Regions from separate parts of the Pseudoxanthomonas sp. LjRoot206 genome, predicted to be linked through region 3. Evidence: predicted binding sites of a transcription regulator. Region 3 holds the regulator's gene; each other region holds the start of a gene.

Region 1 (7,863 bases), on a different contig from region 3:
GTTCGCCATGATTTAAACGAATGTTTGATTTTCGGCGGGTGTGTCGCCGGAATCGCGACGCCGTGGGTGCGTTGCGCGATGACGGGTACAGCAAGAGCGGCCACCTTTCTCGCGTTGACGTTTAGTTCGCCGACGTTGCGGCTTATCGAGCCCAGCCGCTGATCTCGCCGTGCGTGAACGGACCGATCTTCTGCCGCGCGATGCGGCCGTCGGCATCCACCAACACGGTGTAGGGCAATACGCCCTTGGCGTTGCCCAGCCAGACGCTGGCGTCGGCGGGACCCGGCGTATCCAGCACGATCGGATAGCGCACCGGGATCTTCGCGGTGAAGTCGCGCACGCCTTCCGGCGTATCCAGCGCGAGCCCGACCACCTGCACGCCGTCCGCGCCCTGCGAGGCGGCGAAACGGTCCAGTTCGGGCATTTCCTCGATGCAGGGGCCGCACCAGCTCGCCCACACATTGATCAGCAACCGTTTGCCGGCGTAACGCGTGCGCAGGTCGACGATGTCGCCGTCCAGTCCGGGCAGCGCGATCGGCGGCATCGGATCGCCGATGCCGGCGGGCGTGACGCCGGCGGGCGGCGTGGGCGCGGTCGCGTTCGTGGCCGCATGCAGGGCGCGTTCGCCCACCTGCGTGCGCCAGAACGGATTGCCGTTGAACCAGACACTCGCCGCCAGGCCAAGGCCGCCGGCGAGGATCGCGACGGCGACGATGCGCGGGGTGGTGATCGTCATCGCGCTGCCCGTTCGAACGCCTGGCGCATGGTGTCGTGGGTCAGCACGGTGGGCAGCACCTCGCCTTCGCCGCCGTTGCGCGGATACATCACGTACAGCGGAACACCGACGGCCTTGTGCTGTTCGAGGAAGGCGGTGATGGCCGGATCCACGTTGGTCCAGTCGCCCGTCATCATCACCGCGTCGTGCGTGGCGAGCAGGTCGCGGAACGCGGCGGTGTTCAGCACGGCCTTTTCGTTGGCCTTGCAGGTGACGCACCAGTCGGCGGTCATGTCGACGAAGACGATGCGGCCCTCGGCACGCAACGCAGCGAGGCGCTCCGCGGAATACGCCACGTGGCCCTCCGCCGCCGGTGCAGCAGCGGATGCCACCGGCAAGCGGTGCACCATCAGCAAGGGCACCAGCGCGGTGGCGGCGAGCGCCAGCGCCAGCACGCGCGGCAGCGGCGACGCGGCGAAGCGCACGCGCTGGAACCACCACAGCCCCAGCGCCAGTAGCACCAGCCCGACCAGCGCCAGGCCGACCGCGTCGATGCCGCGCTGCTTGCCCAGCACCCACAGCAGCCACACGGCGGTCAGGTACATCGGGAAGGCGAGCACCTGCTTCAGCGTGTCCATCCATGCGCCTGGGCGCGGCAGGCGGTTCGCCAGCGCGGGGACGAAGCCGATCAGCAGGAACGGCAACGCCAGGCCCAGGCCGAGCACCGCGAACACCAGCAGCGCCAGCGGCGTGGGCGCGGTGAACGCATACGCCAGCGCTACGCCCATGAACGGCGCCGTGCACGGGCTGGCCACGACCACCGCGAGCACGCCGGTGAAGAAGTCGCCCACGGGGCCGCGTCGCGATGCCAGGCCATGCCCGGCGCCGGCCAGTCGATGGCCGACCGCGAACACGCCCGACAGGCTCAGGCCCACCGCGAACATCACATAGGCCAGCAGGCCGACCATCCACGGCTGCTGCAGCTGGAAGCCCCAACCCAGCGCCTGGCCCGCGGCGCGCAGCGCGATGGCGAGCGCGCCGACCGCGACGAAGCTGACCAGCACGCCGGCGGTGTACCAGAGCGCACGCCGGCGCGCATCGCCTTCGTGCTGCCCGCTCTCGGCCAGCGACAGCGCCTTCAGCGACAGGATGGGCAGCACACACGGCATCAGGTTGAGGATCAGGCCGCCGGCCAGTGCCAGCGCGAGTGCGACGAGCAGCGAGGTGGCGCCGCGCTGGTTGCGCGCCAGCACGTCTTCCGGAGGACGCGTGCGTTCGATCTCGGCAGCAGCAGGTGTCGTCGGCGCGTCCGCGTCCGGCGCCGCGACCGGCGTGCCGGCGGGTGTCCTCGCGTCTGTCGGCGGCGGCGCGACGGCAGCGGGTGCGGGTACGTCGGGCGTGCTGGCCGGCGTCACCGTGCCGGCGGGAATGGACAGCTTCACCCGCCGCGTCATCGGCGGATAGCAGATGCCGTCGGTCTGGCAGCCCTGGAAGGTGACGCGCAGCGTGGCCTGGGTGGCATCCGCGCGGTCGCGCCGCAGCGGCACCGGCACTTCGGCCTGATCGAAATAGACCGTGACCTCGCCGAAATGCTCGTCACGGTGCGCCTTGCCCTTCGGCCAGCGCGGCGCCTGCAGCGCGACGCCCTTGGCGCCTTCCAGCGCCATCGAGGTGCGGTCGCGGTAGACGTAATAGCCACGTGCCGGCGTGAAGCGCAGCAGCAGTTCGTTGCCGTTGAAGGCGATCGCCTCGAACGCGAACGCCTGTTCCGCTGGCAACGGCAGCGCGTCCATGCCGGCCTGCGGTTTCTGGCCCAGCAGGCTGCCGGTGAGCGCGCCGGATCCCAGCGGTACGAAGGCGCCGCCGTCCTCGGCCGGCGGCAACGCCACCTTCAGCGTGCGCGTCTGCGGCGGGTAGCAGATGCCGGCATCGGCGCAGCCCTGGTACTTGATCTTCAGGGTGACGCTGTCGGTGGACGCGCCGGGCTGGCCGGGCAGGGTGGCGAGCAGTTCGCCGCGGTAGGTCTCGACGTCGCCGAAAAACTCGTCGCGGTACGCCTTGCCCTTGGGCAGTTGCAACGGCTGGGCGGCGAAGCCGGCATCGGCCTCCACGCCGGTGCGATGGCGGTAGAGGTAGTAGCCGTCGGTGATCTTCCAGTGGATCTCGATGCGATCGCGCGCCGGCGCGGTGGCGGTCAGCACGAAGGCCTCGTCCACCGGCAGCAGGTCGTCCTGGGTGATCGAGGCCGAGGCGGTCGGCGACATCAGCGAGGCGAAGGACAGCAGCAGGCAGGCGAGCAGGGGGCGGATCAGCGTCATCGGGTCACTCGGGGGCGCGGGCGTCGGCCCGGGTGTCGGCGGCCACCCAGTCCAGGTAGGCGGGCAGGCCGGCGGCGGTTTCGACCGCCAGGATCTCCGGCAGTTCGTACGGGTGGAGTCCGGCCAGCCGGGCGATCAGCGCCTCCCGGCGTTCGCCGGTCGTCTTGGCCAGCAGCTGGACCTCGGTCGCCTGCTCCACCTGGCCCTGCCAGCGGTAGGTCGAGACCACCCCGGGCAGCAGGTTCACGCAGGCCGCCAGCCGTTCTTCCACCAGCGTCCGCGCCAGCCGCTGGGCGGTGTCGGCGTCCGGGCAGGTGGACAGGATCAGGAAGACGGGCATGGCCGGCGATTATTGCAGACCCGCCCGGCCGGCCCCGGCGACAAAGATAGGCGGCCGCCCTTGAAAGCCGTCCAGTGCACCCAATATCCCCTGCATCCCGGCCTGGCCGGGTTTTTGTACCTGCGGCGTTGGCAGTCCCCTGAGGCGAGTGCTAACATCGCTGCCCCTTTCCCAGTCCAATCAATCACTTAAGAGGATTGACATGAGCAATATCAAGCCGCTGTACGACCGCCTGGTGGTCAAGCCGATCGAAGCCGAAGAAACCTCGCTCGGCGGCATCATCATTCCCGACGCCGCGAAGGAAAAGCCCACCAAGGGCGAAGTCGTCGCCGTCGGCGAAGGCAAGTTCATCGAGGCCACCGGTGCCGTGCGCGCCCCGAAGGTCAAGGTCGGCGACAAGGTGATCTACGGCCAGTACTCCGGTTCGGCGTACAAGTCCGAAGGCGTCGAGTACAAGATCATCAAGGAAGACGACGTTCTCGCGATCCTCGGCTGAGCCGAGGCGGGATTGGTGATGGGGGATTGGGGATTCGCAGTAGCGCAACCGCGTTGACGATCCCGCTCCATCCGTTTTCCCGCCGCCCGACGTTTCCCGAATCACTCATCACGAATTACGAATCACGGAGTTTTTCCAATGGCAGCCAAAGATATCCGTTTCGGTGAAGACGCCCGTACGCGCATGGTGCGCGGCGTGAACATCCTCGCCAATGCCGTCAAGGCCACCCTCGGCCCGAAGGGCCGCAACGTCGTGCTCGAGAAGAGCTTCGGCGCCCCGACGATCACCAAGGACGGCGTCTCCGTCGCCAAGGAAATCGAACTGGCCGACAAGTTCGAGAACATGGGCGCGCAGATGGTGAAGGAAGTCGCGTCCAAGACCTCCGACAACGCCGGTGACGGCACCACCACCGCCACCGTGCTGGCGCAGGCGTTCATCCGCGAAGGCTCCAAGGCCGTCGCCGCCGGCATGAACCCGATGGACCTGAAGCGCGGCATCGACCAGGCCGTGAAGGCCGCCGTCGAAGAGCTCAAAAAGCTCTCCAAGCCGACCGCCGACGACAAGGCGATCGCCCAGGTCGGCACGATCTCCGCCAACTCCGACAGCAACATCGGCGACATCATCGCCGAGGCCATGAAGAAGGTCGGCAAGGAAGGCGTGATCACCGTTGAAGAAGGCTCGGGCCTGGAGAACGAACTCGACGTCGTCGAGGGCATGCAGTTCGACCGCGGCTACCTGTCGCCGTACTTCATCAACAACCAGCAGTCGCAGCAGGTCGAATTCGACGACCCCTTCATCCTGATCCACGACAAGAAGGTCTCCAACGTCCGCGAACTGCTGCCGGTGCTGGAAGGCGTCGCCAAGGCCGGCAAGCCGCTGCTGATCGTGGCCGAGGAAGTGGAAGGCGAAGCGCTCGCCACGCTGGTGGTCAACACCATCCGCGGCATCGTCAAGGTCGCCGCCGTCAAGGCGCCGGGCTTCGGTGACCGCCGCAAGGCCATCCTGGAAGACATCGCCACGCTGACCAACGGCACGGTGATCTCCGAGGAAGTCGGGCTGCAGCTCGAGAAGGCCACCATCAACGACCTGGGTCGTGCGAAGAAGGTCGTGATCTCCAAGGAGAACACCACCATCATCGACGGCGCCGGCGATGCCGAGCGCATCCAGTCGCGCATCAAGCAGATCAAGGCGCAGATCGAAGAGACCTCTTCCGACTACGACCGCGAGAAGCTGCAGGAACGCGTGGCCAAGCTGGCCGGCGGCGTGGCCGTGATCAAGGTCGGTGCCTCGACCGAAATCGAAATGAAGGAAAAGAAGGCCCGCGTCGAAGACGCCCTGCACGCCACGCGTGCGGCGGTGGAAGAAGGCGTGGTCCCGGGCGGTGGCGTGGCGCTGATCCGTGCGCTGCAGACCATCGGCACCCTGAAGGGCGCCAACGAAGACCAGAACCACGGCATCCAGATCGCCCTGCGCGCGATGGAAGCCCCGCTGCGCGAGATCGTCACCAACGCCGGTGAAGAGCCGTCGGTGATCGTCAACCGCGTCAAGGACGGTTCGGGCAACTTCGGTTACAACGCCGCCAACGGCGAGTTCGGCGACATGATCGAGTTCGGCATCCTGGACCCGACCAAGGTCACGCGCTCCGCGCTGCAGAACGCCGCCTCGATCGCGGGCCTGATGATCACCACCGAAGCGATGGTGGCCGAGGCGCCGAAGAAGGACGAGCCGGCGATGCCGGCCGGCGGTGGCATGGGCGGCATGGGTGGCATGGACTTCTAAGTCCCGCTTCCCGCGTCACCGTTCCACGAAAGCCCCGCAGCGATGCGGGGCTTTTCTTTTCAGGCGACGCCGTAGGGAAGGTTCTGCGAGGACACGACCTTGTCGCCGACGGTCGCGCCATCGAGGAAGCGCAGGCAGTCGCGCAGCACCGCGGCATCGGCCAGGACGCCGTGGTGGCCCAGGTCGAGCGTGGTCAGCAGGCGCGCGGCGGACAGGTGGCGGGCGAAGCGCTCGCCTTCGTGCCACGGCACTTCGTCATCCAGCAGGTCGTGCACGACCAGCACCGGGACGCCGATGGCCGGTGCGATGCGGTGCGCCTGCAAGGCATCCAGGCCCTGGCCGATCCGCGCTTCGATCAGGTCCAGCATGCGCGCGCCGGCGCGCGACCCGATGCCGGCGCGGTCCACGAACCGCTGCAGCGCCGCGCGCGGGTCCGCCTGCGCGGAGATCAGGATCGCGCGCTTCGCGCGCAGGCCCTGGTGCAGCGCCAGGGCGACCGACATCGCACCGAGCGAATGCCCGATCACGGCGTCCGCTTCGCCGCAGCGGCGCGCCACTTCCAGCATGTCGTTGGTGAGCTCCAGCACCGTCGATGTGCGTGGTGTGCCGCGTTGTTCGCGTGCGAACGCGACGACGGCGTAGCCCGCGCCGCGTAATGCACGGATCCAGGCGGCCATCGCCTCGCGTCCGACCGCGTCCTGAGGCGGGATCAGCACATAGGGCTGGCGCTGCGGATCGCCCCAGAACGCCAGCTGCAGGCGTCGTCCGCGCAGCGACAGCGTTTCCCTGCGGGCGGTGAGTCCGTCGACAGGGCCCGGGCAGCGGGCGAAGGCGGTCTCCGCGTCCAGTCGCGCCAGACCCCGGCGCGCCACGTGCTGCGGTGCCAGCAGCCCGGCCAGACGATCGACGGCGCGACGCCAGCGCGGGGTGATGGTGGGCGGCGGCTGCGGGACGGCATCGTCCGGATGCAGGTCGTGGTCTCGCGGGTTCGCGGGGGCGTGTTCTTGTTCGGCGGAAACGACGGAGCGGGAAAGCAGCATGGGAATCCTGTCTCTGCGGGGTGGGTGCAAGGACAAGAGCGTGTTGCGGCGTCGGCGACTGACACGGAGGCCGTACGCAGGACCCGTCGATTCAGCGCGCGTTGGACGTCGTGACGGTTTCAGCCGAACGCAATGCGTCGCGCGCGGGATGGGTGGACGGGATGCGCATGCGTGCCGCATAGGCCAGTCCATCGCGCCGGGCGCGCGCGGCGGCAGCGAGGTCGCCGTGACGCGCATGCAGCTGGATGAGGCTGGCATACCAGGCCAGCCGGTCGTGCGGAAACGAGCGCGACCGTGTCTCGACATGCACGGCCCGGTCGATCAGGCGGATGGCGTCGTCGTCCTCGCCCTGTTGCGCGCGCGCCAGTCCAAGGACATACAGCGCGCTCGCGCTCAGCTGGGACTCGCCCACTGCGTCCGCGCGTCGCTGCAGGTCGATTGCGTCGCTGCGCAGGTCGTGCGTGGTACCGGACACCAATCTCAGCCGCATCCGGCGCAGTTCGGCGTCGAGCCGTTGCTCGTGGCGCGGAGACAGCACGGCGGACAACTGCGCGAACGCGTCCTCGGCCAGCGCGAGCGCGCCGGGCAGGTCCCCTCGCAGTTCCTGGATACGCGAGAGCTTGGCGAGCGAGAAACCGATGCCCGGTGCACGCGTGCGACCGATCGCGTGCTCGACGGCGAGCGCCTCGCGCAGCAGCGATTCGGCCTTGTCCAGTTGGCCGAGGGCGAGGTAGGCACCGCCCAGGTTGTGCACCCGTGGCGCCAGGTCGGCATTCGGCTTGTCGTAGATCGTCCTGGCGATGGCGAGCGACTCGGCGAGCGGCGCTTCGGCCTCGGCGAGGTGGCCGCCCGCCATCAGCGCGATGCCGAGGTTGCTCAGGCGGCGCGAGGTCTCCGGATGCGCGTTGCCGTAGATCTTCCGGGTCAGGGCCAGCGCATGGCGTTGCCAGCGGATCGCCGGCTCCGGCTGGTGGGCGCGGGTGTACGCCGTGCCCAGCGCGCCGTAGCTCTTGATCAGGCGCGGATCCTGCACGGTCAATCGCGCCTGCTGCAGGGCGATGGCGGCGTGATGGTCCGCGATCGCCGCCTCGTGCTGGTCTGTTTCGCTGTGCACGATCGCGCGGCGGTACAGCGTCAGTGCGGTGCCCAGTCCGTCGGGATCGATGCGTCGTTGC
Region 2 (7,863 bases), on a different contig from region 3:
GGCCCGCTGCCGGCGCCGATGCCGCGCCGCGCCGGCCTGCATCGCGTGCAGCTGCTGCTGACCTCGCCCGAGCGCCGCACGCTGCATCGCACGCTCGATCTCGCCCTGCCGGACCTCCACGCCCTGCCGGAAGCGCGCCGCACGCGCTGGTCGCTCGATGTCGATCCCATGGACCTGTACTGATGACGCAGACCCCGCGTACCGCCCTGACCCCCGCCCAACGGCTGCGCAGCATCTTCAGCGGCTCGGTCGGCAACCTGGTGGAGTGGTACGACTGGTACGTGTACGCGGCGTTCTCGCTGTACTTCGCCGAGGTGTTCTTCCCCGGCGGTGACCGCACCAGCCAGTTGCTGAAGACGGCGGTGATCTTCGCGGTGGGCTTCCTGATGCGTCCGCTCGGCGGCTGGCTACTCGGCCGCTACGCCGACCGCCACGGCCGCAAGCGCGCCCTGATGCTGTCGGTGGTGATGATGTGCGGTGGCTCGCTGATCATCGCCTGCACGCCGGGCTACGCCAGCATCGGCATCGCCGCGCCGATCCTGCTGGTGCTGGCGCGGCTGCTGCAGGGCCTGTCGGTCGGGGGCGAGTACGGTACGTCGGCGACCTACCTCAGCGAGATGGCGACGCGCGAACACCGCGGCTTCTGGTCGAGCTTCCAGTACGTCACCCTGGTGATGGGCCACCTGATCGCGCTGGGCGTGCTGATCGCTTTGCAGCGCGTGTTCCTCACCGACGACCAGCTGCGCGAGTGGGGCTGGCGCATTCCGTTCGCGATCGGCGCGGTGGCGGCGCTGGTAGCGCTGTGGCTGCGCCGGAACATGGTGGAAACCGAGTCGTTCCAGCGCAACGACGCGGCGGCGACGGGACAGCAGCGCGCCGAGGGCACGCTGCGTGCGCTGATGCGGCATCCGCGCGCGGTGTTCGCGGTGGTCGGCCTGACCATGGGCGGCACGCTGGCGTTCTATACGTACACCACCTACGTGCACAAGTTCCTGGTCAACAGCGCCGGCATGGCGGCCGAGACGGCCAGCCTGATCAATGCGTCCACGCTGTTCTTCTACATGCTGCTGCAGCCGGTGGTCGGCGCGTTGTCGGACCGGATCGGGCGACGGCGCATCCTGATCGCGTTCGGCGTGCTGGGCACGCTGTGCACCGTGCCCATCCTCAGCCAGCTGCAGGACGTGCAGAGCGCCACGCAGGCGTTCTGGCTGGTGATGGCGGCGCTGGTGATCGTCAGCGGCTACACCGCGATCAATGCGGTGGTGAAGGCGGAACTGTTCCCGGTCGAGATCCGCGCGCTCGGCGTCGGCCTGCCGTACGCGCTGACGGTGGCGATCTTCGGCGGCACCGCCGATGCGGTGGCGCTGTGGTTCAAGCGCATCGGCCACGAGACCGGCTTCTACTGGTACGTCACCGCCTGCATCGCCTGCTCGCTGCTGGTGTACCTGTGGATGCCGGACACGCGCGAGACCTCGCTGATCGACCGCGACCCGACCTGATCGGCATGCGCCGCATGCGACAATCGCGTGCGGTGCCAGGAGAATCGAGCATGCAGGCAGCACGTCCCCATGTGGTCATCGTCGGCGGCGGTTTTGGTGGCCTCTGGACCACGCGCGCCCTGGCGAACGCACCGGTCCGCATCACCCTGATCGACAGGCACAACCACCACCTGTTCCAGCCGCTGCTGTACCAGGTGGCCACCGCCGGCCTGTCCGCCCCCGATATCGCCGCGCCGCTGCGCCACATCCTGCGCAAGCAGAAGAACGTGGAAGTGCGGCTGGCCGAGGTGGCGTCGATCGCGCCGCAGGACAAGCAGATCGTGTTCGCCGACGGCACGACGCTCGCGTTCGACCACCTGCTGCTGGCGACCGGCGCGACGCATGCCTACTTCGGCCACGACGAATGGGCTCGGCACGCGCCGGGACTGAAGACGCTCGACGACGCGCTGCAGTTGCGCCGCCACCTGCTGCTCGCGTTCGAGCGCGCCGAGACCGAAACCGATCCGGCGAAACGCGCCGCGTGGCTCAGCTTCGCCATCGTCGGCGGCGGCCCGACCGGCGTGGAGCTGGCGGGCACACTGGCCGAGATCGCACGGCACACGCTGACCAACGAGTTCCGCAACATCGATCCCTCGCAGGCCCGAGTGCGCCTGGTGGAAGCGGGACCACGCGTGCTGGCATCGTTTCCCGAGGCGCTGTCGGACAAGGCCCGCAAGCAACTGGAGAAACTCGGCGTGGAGGTCGTCACCGGCACGCCGGTCAGCGATATCACCGACGACGGCTACCGGCTGGGCGACACCTTCGTCCCGGCCAAGACCGTGGTCTGGGCCGCCGGCGTGGCCGCATCACCGCTGGCGCGCTCACTTGGCGTGCCGCTGGATCGCGCCGGACGCGTGCTGGTGCAACCCGACCTCAGCGTGCCCGGACATCCCGACATCTTCGTCGCCGGCGACCTGGCCGCGGTGACCTCGGACGGACGTCCCGTACCCGGCGTGGCGCCTGCCGCCAAGCAGATGGGCCGCCACGTCGCGCAGGTGCTGCGCGCGCGCCTGTTGGGCAGCGCATCGCCCGGTGCGTTCCGTTACCAGGACTACGGCAACCTAGCGACCATCGGGCGCATGGCGGCGGTGGTGGATTTCGGACGGCTGAAGTTTTCCGGCCTGCTGGCGTGGTGGTTCTGGCTGACCGCGCACGTGTTCTTCCTGATCGGCTTCCGCAACCGCCTGGTCGTACTGCTGAACTGGTGCTGGGCGTACTGGAGCTACCAGCGCGGCGCGCGGATCATTCTGGGCAAGGACGAGGGTCAGGCCGGGTCGACGCGACAGGCGTAGCAGCCGCGGCGCGCATTGTGGACGTGCAGGTAGGCGACGCTGGCGGTACCAAGCAGGCGTCGCAGATGCGGCACTGCATCGATGCCTTCCACGACCTCGGCATCGAGCATCACACCCTCCGCGTCGTAGGCCCGCAGCGAGAGCAGGCGATGCGGAAAGGTCGTGGGGAGCATGTTGCGGAATTCCACCGCTGGTGCCTGCATGCCGTCTTCACTGACGAAAATCGGGCCACTGCCGCGATAAGCCCCGGCGACATCGTGGTGCAGATAGGGAAGCAGCAGCAGGGTCTCGCCCTGTCGCGCGTCCTGCAGCGTGACGCGGCAGGGGAACCCTCGATCGCTGTCGGCGACGACGCGGCGGATGTTGCGTGCCGCCAGCGTGGCATCGTCGAGGGCGAACAGGGGACGGAACGGTTCGGGCGACAGCCCGCGGATCACGAACGACATGGCATCACTCCGGAGAAGTGATGCCATGCTCGCGTCGCCGCGAGGGCGGCGCTATCCGGATCTTGTTCGGCTTACTTCCCGTCCAGCGGATAGCGCTTGCCGTCGGCCATGACCAGTTCGCCGTCGCCGATGCGCTCGCTGTCGGCATCGACGGTAATGAACTCGGCTTCGAGCCGGCCGGCGCCCTTGCTGCCTTTCAGATCGAAGATGTAGCGCTCGCCTTCCGCCGCCCACGATGCATCGCGGTCGAAGGCGGCTTCGCGAATGTCGCCGATATGACGCTGCACGACCGGATGCGCCTGCATGGCCGCGTTGGCCTGCAGCACGAACATGCCGTCCTGGCGCGCGAAGGTATCCGGAGCTTCACCGCGATCCGTATCGATGCGCGGCGCGGCGAGTTCGCCTTCCATCGGCGCCTCGCCCTCGAAGGCGATCTCGCGGCCATCGGCCAAGGTCAGCACGCCTTTGCCCAGGCGTTCGGTATCGGCATCGACGGTAATGAACTCGGCGAGGAGGCGTCCACGTCCCTTGTCGCCGGCCAGCGTGAACACGAACTCGTCCGCGCCCTCCGCTTCGCCGGTGCCGGCGAGGTCGAGTTCGAACGACTGCAGCGTGCCGATATGCTGCTGCACGAGTGGGTAGCGCTGCGCCGCGACCCGCGCCTGGCGGGTGAAGATGTTGTCGCCCGCGAGCATGTCCTCGAGTCCGACACCGTCCTCGGACTCGTTCTCCCCACGGGGCTCGCCTTCGAACGACAGTTTGCGGCCGTTAGCCAGCGTCAGCACGCCCTTGCCGAGGCGCTCGGTGTCGGCGCTGACGGTGATGAAGTCGGCTTCGAGCCGCCCACGCCCCTTGTCGCCGGCGACATCGAACACGAAGGTGTTCATGCCCGGCGCGGCGCCGGTGGCGTCGGTATCGATCTCGAACGTGGTGATCTGGCCGATGTGCTGGCGGATCAGCGGATACCGCTGCGCAGCTTCCTGCGCCTGGCGGACGAAAAGGCCGGCGCCGGCTTCGATGTCCGCGTCATGGTCATGGTCGTGTCCATGCGCTTCGTCCTCCGCGGCCAGCGCATCGGCGTCACCTTCGATCTCGTGCCGGGTGCCGTCGGCCATGACCAGCATGCCCGGACCCAGCGCTTCCTCGGAGGGACTGACAGTGATGAAGCGCGCAGTGACACGCCCCTTGCCGCGACTGCCTTCGACGTCGAACACCAGCACGTCAGGACCCGGCTCGCCCATGCTGGCGGCGTCGTCGAGCGCGACCTTGCGGATCGCGCCGAGATGCGCGGCGACCACGGGATCCACCTGCATCGCGGCCCGCGCCTGCGCGTCGTACTCCTCGCGATCGATGGAGAAGCGTACGCCTCCCTGTCCTTCGCTCGACTTCGTGTTGCCATCGTCGGCCGCGTGCGGCGCGGCGAAACCCGACGCAGCCGCGAGACCGCTCGCCGCTGCCAACATCCACACGAACAGTCCCCGTCGCTTGTTGCCCCACCCCATGCCCTGCTCCTTCTGGTTATCGCGCCGCCCATGGCGGGTCGCGGCGTAGTGGAGCACATCCCCCGATGCGTACGCCACAAAAGAGAAGAGGCCCCGATGGGCCTCTTGCAGATCACATAACGAACGGCGAGATCAGGCGGCGAACAACGCCTTCATCTTCTTCAGCGCGTTGGCTTCGACCTGGCGGACACGCTCGGCGGAAATGCCGTACTCGTCGGCCAGTTCCTGCAGGGTCACCTTGCTTTCGCCATCCAGCCAGCGGCGCTTGATGATGTCGCGCGAGCGGTCGTCGAGGTTCGCCATGCCTTCGCGCAGCAGTTCGAGCTGGTTGTCCTCGCTGTCCGCGCGCTCGTACGCCTGTGACGGGTCTTCATCGCGTGCGACCAGATAGCTGGCAGGCGACGGCGGTGCGTGCTCTTCGTCCTCATCCGACGGTGCGTCGAAGCCGATATCACGGCCGGACAGGCGCGATTCCATTTCCATCACCTCGCGCTCGGACACGTTGAGGTCCTTGGCGATGGCGCTGACTTCCTCGGCATTCATCCAGCCCAGGCGCGTCTTGGACTTGCGCAGGTTGAAGAACAACTTGCGCTGCGCCTTGGTCGTGGCGACCTTCACGATGCGCCAGTTCTTCAGGATGAACTCGTGCATCTCGGCACGGATCCAGTGCACCGCGAAGCTCACCAGGCGCACGCCCATGTCGGGGTCGAAGCGCTTCACCGCCTTCATCAGGCCGATGTTGCCTTCCTGGATCAGGTCGCCGAGCGGCAGGCCGTAGCCGTTGTAGCCACGCGCCACGTGGACGACGAAACGCAGGTGCGAATGCACCAGTTCGCGGGCGGCGTCGAGGTCTTCGTCCTCGCGGTAACGGTTGGCGAGCGCACGCTCGTCTTCCACCGTCAGCACCGGAATCTGGTGCACGGCGCTGATATAGGCGTCGAGCGAACCCAGGGCGCTGGGAATCGGCAGGTTGTTGGTGACCAGGGCGGTAGTGGGAGTGTTCTGGCTCATGGGCAGGGATGTTAGCAGTCGGGGGGTTCGACTGCTAACCGTGCCGGAAGTTCCGGATCGTCCCAGCGATGCAACAATCGCGGCGCCAAGAGCTCGCAGGAATTCTCTTTTAAATCAAAGATTTATGTCCGCCAAAAGATCGCCGCGTGCGAGCGCCCGGACGCTCCTGCTCCAGACGAGCCTGTATTCAGCTGCGGGACGGCATTGGAACAACGCTCGGGGGCTGCTGCTGCACCTGCCGCTGGAGCACGCTTGCAGCTAGGGCGTCACCGCCATCGAGCCCGGCGGGATGGAAACCTGGACGGAGGTAGTCGAACAGGTGCTTCAGCGTCCATCGCGCCATCCCGTGACCGTGCCCGAAGTGCGACACGGCCTGCCTGAGGGTCGCTTTGCGCCACAGCGCCCGGTCCTGCGCCAGCAGTGCCATGGCCAGCACGGTCATCAGCAGATAAAACAGGGTCGCCGTCGTCACCGCACCCAGTGCACGTACCGGGTAGCTCGGCGAGATCGCGTTCAGAAGGTCGAACGCGACGGCGCGATGCTCGATCTCTTCGGCGAAATGCCACTCCATCAGATCGCGCACGCGTGGATCTGCTTCCGCAAGGATGGATTGCGACAGGAATTCATACCCCAGAAACGCATTGATGTGCTCGACGCAGCTCACCAGGGACACCCTCAGCCACAGCGGCGCCCACCGGTCCATGACGCCGAATATTCCGCGGTCGATCGCATGCTCGAACCGGCGATATGTATATCCCTGCACGTCCAGGTTGCGCCAGTAGCGCTTGTGCGCGACACCGTGCTGCGCTTCCTGCCGGATGAATGCCTGGCAGCGCGCACGCAAAACAGGTTCCGCGATGCGGGGCAGGCTGGCATTGAGCGTACGGATGTAGAACGCCTCGTTGGCCGGAACGAGGATGGTGTACGCATTGAGGAGCGAGGACACCACTTCATTGCCCGGAAGCCAGTGCTTGGGGACATCAGCGGGGAATTCAGTCGTGAAACGGCGTGGTGTGATCGATTCGTCCATGACTCAGTACCTCCGCATGGCATCGTGCCTGCACGATGCGCGCCGCTCGCGCATCACGTTGTGAAGAACGGCTTGAGAGTAAGAAGGACTAGCGGAGTAGTCCTGCTGTTACGGGTCAGGATGCAGCAGCAACCGCCTGTGCCTGCCGCATGACACGCAACAGGTTGCCGCTCCATATCTTGCGGATATCGGCTTCCGAATAGCCCGCGGCCAGCAACGCCTCGGTGATCCGCGGAAGCGCACTGACATCTTCCATACCCGCCACGCCGCCGCCGCCATCCCAATCCGCACCGATACCTACGTGGTCGACACCAGCCACCTTCAGGATGTGAAGCAGGTGCTTCATGTAGTCGTCGAAGGTGGCCCGCTTCATCGGGTAGCGCAGCTCGATCACGCGCCGCTCTGCCAGATAGGCGGGTACGCGATCCACCGCCAGTCGGCTCTCGGGGCCGAACTTTTCGCCAAGCGCATCCATCGCGGCCTCGCGCTCAGGAATCTTCGGGATACTGATCAGGTATCCGCCGAACGCATTCACATGGATGACGCCGCCTTTCGCCGCGAGTTGGCGAAGACGTGCGTCGTCGATGTTGCGGGGATGGTCGTACACCGCATCTGCGCTGGTGTGCGAGAGCACGATCGGAGCCCGCGATTGAGCGAGTAGCTGGTCGAACACGGCATCACTGGCGTGCGATGCATCCAGCACGATGCCCAGGCGATTCGCCTCCTGCACCAGTGCCCGGCCGGCGGGACTCAAGCCCTGCCACTCCGGGCCGGCCGGATCCGTCGACGAATCACCGAAATCGTTGTTGCGTACATGCGTGATGCCCAGCATCCGCAGGCCAAGCCGGTGGTAGGCAGAGAGCAGACTGGGGTCCTTGGCCAGCGGTGCCGCGTTTTCCATGCTGATGAAGGAAACACGCTTGCCCGCGGCCGCGATGCGTTCCGCATCGTCTGCGGTATGCGCGAGTTCCATGGTCTCTGCATGCGCCGCGAGCATTTCGCGAATGCTCATCAGACGCTCGATGCCGTGGTCCCGTGCTTCAC
Region 3 (7,863 bases):
CAGCGCCTCAAGCGCGGCAGGAGCGAGGTCCTCGCGCTGTAGCTCCGCCAGTTGGTGTTCCAGGTAGTTGATCCGGTCGGATACGTCGCCTTGGCCGGAGAGCTGTTCGCGTTCGCGCAGCAGCGCGGTCCAGCGGCGGGCCGCCTCGCGGACGGCGGCGCGCTCGCCGTCGTTGCGGGCGAAGGCATCGAGCAGGTCCAGCTGGCTGTTGCGTGCCAGCAGGGCCTGGTGCTCGTGCTGGCCGTGGATTTCCACCAGCCGGCCGGCCAGTTCGGCCAGTTGCGACAGCGTCACGCTGCGGCCGTTGATCCAGGCGCGCGAGCCGCCATCGGCGCGGATCACCCGGCGCAGCTGGCATTGGCCGTCGTCGTCCAGTTCGTTGTCGGCCAGCCAGGCCTGCGCGGGCGATCCGGCGGCGGCGGAGAACTCGGCGGACAGTTCGGCGCGTTCGGCGCCGTGGCGCACCACGGCACTGTCGGCGCGCAGGCCGGACAGGAAGCCCAGGGCGTCCACCAGCAATGACTTGCCGGCGCCGGTTTCACCGGAAATGACGGTCATGCCGTCGCCGAATTCCAGTTCGGCGGCGCGGACCACGGCGAAATCCTTCAGGGCGAGATGTCTGAGCATGCGGCGGATTGTAAGCGCAGCCGGCTCACCGCCTGAGACACCCTGGGCCGGCTTGCAAAGGCGAGGGCGCGACGCTATCTAGCTGTCATGAACACGCCGTCGCCCCCGCTGGATCCGCGCGCCCGCCAGCTGCTGCGCACGCTGATCTCGCGTTACATCCACGACGGCGAGCCGGTGGGGTCGCAGACACTGGCCCGGCACGCCGGGCTGGAGGTCAGTCCGGCGACCATCCGCAACATCCTGTCGGAGCTGGAAGAGGTCGGGCTGCTGAGTTCGCCCCACACCTCGGCCGGCCGTATCCCGACAGCGCAAGGTTACCGGGTGTTCGTCGACAGCCTGGTGCAGGTGAAATCGCTGGGCGACGGCGAAGTCGCGCGCCTGCGCGCCGAACTGTCGACCGGCGCCGGCACCCAGGCGTTGCTGGGCAACGCCTCCGAGCTGCTGTCGGCGATGACCCACTTCGTCGGCGTGGTCAGCGTGCCGCGCCGGGAGCAGTTCGCCTTCCGTTACATCGACTTCGTGCCGCTGGACGGGCAGCGGGTGATGGCGATCCTGGTGTTCGCCGACAACGACGTGCAGAACCGCGTCATCGAGACGCGGCGCCCGTACGAGCGCTCCGAGCTCGAGCGCATTTCCAATTACCTGAACACCCAGTTCGCCGGCCGGCCGCTGTCCGAGATCCGCGCCAACCTGCTGCGCGACCTGCGCCGGGCGCAGACCGAAATGGAAGGGCTGCTGGCCGAGTCCATCGAACTGGCCGAGCAGGCGCTGACACCGCCCGGCGACGACGTGGTGTTGGCCGGACAGACCCGGCTGATGGGCGTGCAGGAGCTGTCCGACCTGGAACGGCTGCGTGACCTGTTCGAGGCATTCGCCCGCAAGCGCGAGATCCTGCAGCTGCTGGAGCGCACGATCCGCGCGCCAGGCGTGCGTATCTTCATCGGCGAGGACACCGGGCTGGCGCCGCACGACGGCGTGTCGGTGGTCACCGCGCCGTACATGGCGGGCGGGCAGGTGCTGGGCGTGCTGGGGGTGATCGGACCCACGCGCATGGCCTACGACCGGGTGATTCCGGTGGTGCAGGCGGCGGCCGATGTGCTGGGAGCGGCCTTGAATCCCGAATCCACGGCCCCATAGGTTCCCGGGTTGGGCGGCCGGACCTGCCGCCAGGGAACCGAAATGAACGAACAGCACGAACACGACCTTCCCCCGGGCCCGTCGCCCGAGGCTTCCGAGACCGATGCGGCCCTGCTGGCCGAACTGGAAACGCTGCGCAACGAGCTGGACCAGCTGCGCGCCGCCACGCTGCTGGAGCGCGCCGACCTGGAAAACCAGCGCAAGCGCGTGGCCCGCGACATCGAGCAGGCCCGCAAGTTCGCCAATGAGCGCCTGCTCGGCGACCTGCTGCCGGTGTTCGACAGCCTGGACGCCGGCCTGGCCGCTGCGGGTACGGACCCCAGTCCGCTGAAAGACGGCCTGGAGCTGACCTTCAAGCAGTTGTTGAAGGTCGCCGGGGACAACGGCCTGACCCTGGTCGATCCGACCGGCCAAGCCTTCGATCCGGAGCACCACCAGGCCATCAGCCAGGCCGACGCCCCCGGTGCGGCCCCCGGCAGCGTGGTGCAGGTGTTCCAGAAGGGCTACGTGCTCAACGGCCGCCTGCTGCGCCCGGCGCTGGTCGTGGTCGCGAAGCACGACTGAACACCCTCGCGATGGCGCTTGAACCGCGTCATCGCATCCCTATATCGGGACCATCCACCCGGCCGATCGCCGGGTCCAACATCAGCATTCGCTAGGGAGTGAGATCCATCATGGGCAAGATCATCGGCATCGACCTGGGCACGACGAACTCGTGCGTGGCGATCATGGACGGCGGCAAGGCCCGCGTCATCGAAAATTCGGAAGGCGACCGCACCACGCCCTCCATCGTCGCCTACACCAAGGACGGCGAAGTACTGGTCGGTGCTTCGGCCAAGCGCCAGGCCGTGACCAACCCGAAGAACACCTTCTACGCGGTGAAGCGCCTGATCGGCCGCAAGTTCACCGACGCCGAAGTGAAGAAGGACCTGGACCTGGTGCCGTACGGCATCGTCGCGCACGACAACGGCGACGCCTGGGTGCAGACCAGCGACGGCAAGAAGATGGCGCCGCAGGAAATCTCCGCGCGTGTACTGGAAAAGATGAAGAAGACGGCCGAAGCCTTCCTGGGCGAAACCGTCACCGAAGCCGTCATTACCGTGCCGGCCTACTTCAACGACAGCCAGCGCCAGGCGACCAAGGACGCCGGCAAGATCGCCGGCCTCGACGTCAAGCGCATCATCAACGAACCCACCGCCGCCGCGCTGGCCTACGGCCTGGACAAGGGCGAGGGTGGTTCGGACCGCAAGATCGTGGTCTACGACCTGGGCGGCGGCACGTTCGACGTGTCGATCATCGAGATCGCCAACGTCGACGGCGAGAAGCAGTTCGAAGTGCTGGCGACCAACGGCGACACCTTCCTGGGCGGCGAAGACTTCGACAAGCGCGTCATCGACTACCTCGTCGAGGAGTTCCAGAAGGACCAGGGCATCGACCTGCGCAAGGATCCGCTGGCCCTGCAGCGCCTGAAGGACGCCGCCGAGCGCGCCAAGATCGAGCTGTCCAGCTCGCAGCAGACCGAAGTGAACCTGCCGTACGTGACGGCCGACGCCTCGGGCCCGAAGCACCTCAACATCAAGCTGACCCGCGCCAAGCTGGAAGCGCTGGTCGAAGACCTGGTGAAGAAGACCATCGAGCCGTGCCGCATCGCGCTGAACGATGCCGGCCTGCGCGCCAGCGACATCGGCGAAGTCATCCTGGTCGGTGGCCAGACCCGCATGCCGAAAGTGCAGCAGGCGGTGGCCGAGTTCTTCGGCAAGGAGCCGCGCAAGGACGTCAATCCCGACGAGGCCGTGGCGCTGGGCGCCGCGATCCAGGGCGGCGTGCTGGCCGGCGACGTCAAGGACGTGCTGCTGCTCGACGTGACCCCGCTGTCGCTGGGCATCGAGACGCTGGGCGGCGTGTTCACCAAGATCATCGAGAAGAACACCACCATCCCGACCAAGGCCTCGCAGACCTTCTCCACCGCCGAGGACAACCAGTCCGCGGTGACGGTGCACGTGCTGCAGGGCGAGCGCGAGCAGGCCCGCTTCAACAAGTCGCTGGCCAAGTTCGACCTGGCCGGCATCGAGCCGGCGCCGCGCGGCATGCCGCAGGTCGAGGTGTCCTTCGACATCGACGCCAACGGCATCCTGCACGTCAGCGCCAAGGACAAGAAGACCAACAAGGAACAGAAGGTCGAGATCAAGGCCGGTTCGGGCCTGTCCGAGGACGAGATCGCGCGCATGGTCGCCGACGCCGAAGCGCACCGCGAGGACGACAAGAAGTTCCAGGAGCTGGTGCAGGCGCGCAACCACGCCGACGGCCTGCTGCACGCCACCCGCACGGCCATCGCCGAGCACGGCAGCAAGGTGGGTGGTGACGTGATCGGCCGCGTGGAAGCGGCCATTGCCGAGCTCGACACCGCGATGAAGGGCGACGACAAGACGCAGATCGAGGCCAAGGCCAAGGCGCTGGAAGAGGCGGGCCAGTCGCTGTACGCGGCGGCGTCGGCGGACCAGGGCGGTGCCGGCGGCCCGTCGGGTGGCGCGTCCGCGCCGGCCGACGACGTGGTCGACGCGGAGTTCACCGAAGTGAAGGACGACAAGAAGTAATCCCGGCCCACGGGATGCGGCGGACGGGAGACGTGGCCTGCCACGGCCTCCCGTTTTGCCATCCGGCGACTACGCGAGACCAGCCTGACCACACATGAGCAAGCGCGATTACTACGAAGTCCTGGGCGTGGCCCGCGACGCCAGTGACGAAGACCTGAAGAAGGCCTATCGCCGCTGTGCGATGAAGCATCACCCGGACCGCAATCCGGGCGACGCGGCCGCGGAAGCGGCCTTCAAGGAATGCAAGGAAGCCTACGAAGTGCTGTCGGACGGCGCCAAGCGCCGCACCTACGACGCGCATGGCCATGCCGCGTTCGAACACGGCATGGGCGGTGGCGGTCCGGGTGGCCCCGACATGGGCGACATCTTCGGCGACATCTTCGGCAATATCTTCGGTGGCGGCGGTGCCCGCGCCGCGCGCCGCGGCGCCGACGTCGGTTACGTGATGGAGCTGGACCTGGAAGAGGCCGTCGCCGGCATCGAGAAGCGCATCGAGATTCCGTCGCTGGTGGGCTGCGAGCCCTGCAACGGTTCCGGTTCCGCGGACGGCAAGGTCGAGACCTGCGGTACCTGCGGCGGGCGCGGCAACGTCCGCATGCAGCGCGGCATCTTCGCCATGCAGCAGGCGTGCCCGGCGTGTGGCGGCCGCGGCCAGACCATCAAGAATCCCTGCACCGCGTGCCACGGCGCCGGTCGCGTGGAGGAAGAGAAGGTCCTGTCGGTCAAGATCCCGGCCGGCGTGGACAACGGCGACCGCATCCGCCTGACCGGCGAGGGCGAAGCCGGTCCGCCGGGTACGCCGCCGGGCGACCTGTACGTGGAAGTGCGCGTGCGCGAGCACGAGATCTTCCAGCGCGATGGCGACGACCTGCACTGCGAAGTGCCGATCCGTATCTCGCAGGCGGCGCTGGGCGACACCATACGCGTGCCGACCCTGAAGGGCGAAGCGGAAATCCGTATCCCGGCCGAAACCCAGACCGGCAAGCTGTTCCGCCTGCGCGGCAAGGGCGTCAAGTCCGTACGCAGCCGCAGCGAAGGCGACCTGTACTGCCGCGTCGTAGTCGAAACGCCGGTGAACCTGACCAACGAGCAGCGCGAGCTGCTGGAAAAGTTCGAAGCCACCTTCGTCGGCGACGAGGCGCGCAAGCACTCGCCGAAGTCGGCCACGTTCCTCGATGGCGTCAAGGGATTCTGGGACCGCATGACGTCCTGAGGGTCCGCGATGCCGGCATGCTTCTAGAATAGGGCTCCTTCGAGGAGCCCTCTTCGTGTCCGCACCCCTCATCGGTATCGTCGGCAGCGCCGGCGCCTATGGCCGCTGGCTGCAGCAGTTCTTCCGCGCGCGGATGGGACTGGAGGTCATCGGCCATGATCCGGCCGATGCGTCTTCCGCCAGCGAGTCGGAGCTGGTGCGCCGCGCGGATGTGCTGGTGTTTTCCGCGCCGATCCGCCACACCGTGTCGGTGATCTGGCACTACGCTGCCCTGGCGGGCGGCAGCGAGGCCGGCAAACTGTAGCTGGACGTCACCTCGATCAAGTCGCTGCCGGTGGAGGCGATGCTGCGCACCCGTGCGGAGGTGGTCGGCCTGCACCCGATGACGGCGCCGCCGAAGGCGCCGACGCTGAAGGGCAGGGTGATGGTGGTCAGCGAAGCGCGGCTGGATCGGTGGCGCACCTGGCTGGATGTGTTCCTGGTCGCGCTGGAGGCCGAGTGCGTGCAGGCATCGCCCGAGCAGCATGACCGGGTCATGGCGCTGGTGCAGGCGATGGTGCATGCGACGCACCTGGCGCAGGCCGGCGTATTGCGCAGCCAGGCCGCACACGTCGGTGACCTGGCCGCGGTGATGCCGTTCCGGTCGGCTTCGTTCGAGATGGATGCCGCCGTCATCGCCCGCATCCTGTCGCTGAATCCGGCGATCTACGAAGACATCCAGTTCGGCAATCCGCATGCGGGCGAGATTCTGCATGCGCTGGGGCAGCAGATCGGCCGCATGGCGTCGCTCGTCGGCGAGGGCAGCGACGCATCCCGCGCCGCGTTCCGCGACGAGTTCCTGCACGGCAATCGCGAGGCCATCGGAACGACGTCGCTGGCCGACGGCAACTACAGCTACGAAAGGATCGGCTACCTGCTCGCCGATCTGGCGGCGGGACAGTCCATCAGCGTGCACTTGCCGGACGACCGCCCCGGCGCGCTGCGGACCTTGCTGCACATCTTCGAGCGGCATGCCGTGAGCCTGTCGTCGATCCACTCCTCGCGCACACCCGAGGGAGAAGTGCACTTTCGCATCGGCTTCGACGAAGCGGATCCCGCGGCCCTGCGGCGGACTCTCGACGACATCGCCCGGCAGGGGTTGGGCCGTGTCATCCCATAGCGGGTGTTAGCGATTCTGGACAACCTTCCAGTCAGTAAATCTGTTACTCGACAACGGTGAGACGAGAGGCCTAGCATCGGAGCCGATGGGGCGGCGCCTGAGTTCCTTGTCCTCATCACCATCTGCAAGGAGCGAGGGGAGATGGCCCGTAACAACAAGCTGGTGTCGCTTTCTTCGGCCCGCGCACGCCCGACGGCACTGGCCGACGAAGATGCGGTCGCGCTGCTGACGAAGATCGTCGCGGCGCAGAGTGAGATCGCCGCAGCCGGCCCTGAGCCGCAGGACGTGGTCGACGCCATCACCCATCGCGCCCAGGAACTGACGCGGTCCTCCGGCGCCGTGCTCGAGATCCGCGATGGCGAGATGATGCGCTACTGGTCGGCCAGCGGCATCGCACGCGGCCAGGTCGGCATGGCGCTGCCCGTCCAGGGCAGTCTGTCCGGACGCTGCATCAGCGAAGGCCGCGTGATGCGCTGCGACGACAGCGAAGCCGACCCGCGCGTCAACCGCGACGCCTGCCGCACCGTCGGCTTGCGCTCGATGCTGGTGGCGCCGCTGAACTTCCGCAACCAGACCGTGGGCGTGCTCAAGGTCATCTCGGCGTTCCCGTCGGCCTACCAGGAAGCGGATTGCCGCACACTGGAGCAACTCAGCACACTGGTCGCCGCGAGCCTCTACAAGGCGATCGAGCATGCACAGATGCGCGCGGCGCTCGAGACGCGCAAAGGGCAGGGCGCACGCGACAGGCAAGACGCGAGTGAGGTGCGGGCGCGCATCGAGGAGGTGCTCGGGGGACCGGGACTGGCGTCCGCGCTGCAGCCGGTCGTGCGCATCGATAACGGGGCGGTGGTCGGCTATGAGGCGCTGGCCCGCTTCCCCGTGGAGTACGACCTGTCGACCTCCCGCTGGTTCGAGGATGCCGCGCGTCACGGCATGAGCGTCCCGCTGGAGCTGGCGGCGGTGGAAGCGGGGCTGGCACGGCTGCAGCATGTGCCGGATGGCGCCTATCTGGCGCTCAACGTGTCGCCCGAAACCGCGTGCAGCGACAGATTGCACGCGCTGCTCGCGGAACATGCAACGCATCGTCTGGTGCTGGAGATCACCGAGCACACGGCGGTAGAAGACTACGACCG

What was found. The regulator HrcA, encoded in region 3, represses chaperone genes, less so after heat shock. The targets are predictions, from matches to a motif close to TTNGCACTCNNNNNNNNNGAGTGCNAA.
Region 1: a site for HrcA is predicted at 3,502-3,528, ahead of AC04MD_RS06620 (co-chaperone GroES). Genes of this name have one in related genera too.
Region 2: a site for HrcA is predicted at 5,801-5,827, ahead of rpoH (RNA polymerase sigma factor RpoH). Genes of this name have one in related genera too.

Annotation. Positions count from the first base shown of each region.
Region 1 covers NZ_JBGFFI010000002.1:421,056-428,918, forward strand. Annotated here, with positions in the region: gene AC04MD_RS06605 (TlpA family protein disulfide reductase) at 143-736, opposite strand; gene AC04MD_RS06610 (protein-disulfide reductase DsbD family protein) at 733-3,033, opposite strand; gene cutA (divalent-cation tolerance protein CutA) at 3,038-3,373, opposite strand; gene AC04MD_RS06620 (co-chaperone GroES) at 3,576-3,869, shown strand; gene groL (chaperonin GroEL) at 4,008-5,648, shown strand; gene AC04MD_RS06630 (alpha/beta hydrolase) at 5,708-6,688, opposite strand; gene AC04MD_RS06635 (protein kinase domain-containing protein) at 6,780-7,863, opposite strand, start outside.
Region 2 covers NZ_JBGFFI010000003.1:809,845-817,707, forward strand. Annotated here, with positions in the region: gene AC04MD_RS12990 (primosomal protein N') at 1-183, shown strand, start outside; gene AC04MD_RS12995 (MFS transporter) at 183-1,499, shown strand; gene AC04MD_RS13000 (NAD(P)/FAD-dependent oxidoreductase) at 1,550-2,830, shown strand; gene AC04MD_RS13005 (DUF1203 domain-containing protein) at 2,803-3,276, opposite strand; gene AC04MD_RS13010 (hypothetical protein) at 3,348-4,778, opposite strand; gene rpoH (RNA polymerase sigma factor RpoH) at 4,911-5,789, opposite strand; gene AC04MD_RS13020 (metal-dependent hydrolase) at 5,977-6,819, opposite strand; gene AC04MD_RS13025 (dipeptidase) at 6,935-7,863, opposite strand, start outside.
Region 3 covers NZ_JBGFFI010000001.1:840,123-847,985, forward strand. Annotated here, with positions in the region: gene recN (DNA repair protein RecN) at 1-627, opposite strand, end outside; gene hrcA (heat-inducible transcriptional repressor HrcA) at 715-1,764, shown strand; gene grpE (nucleotide exchange factor GrpE) at 1,807-2,328, shown strand; gene dnaK (molecular chaperone DnaK) at 2,439-4,358, shown strand; gene dnaJ (molecular chaperone DnaJ) at 4,453-5,571, shown strand; partial or broken gene AC04MD_RS04225 (prephenate dehydrogenase) at 5,627-6,730, shown strand; gene AC04MD_RS04230 (sensor domain-containing phosphodiesterase) at 6,872-7,863, shown strand, end outside.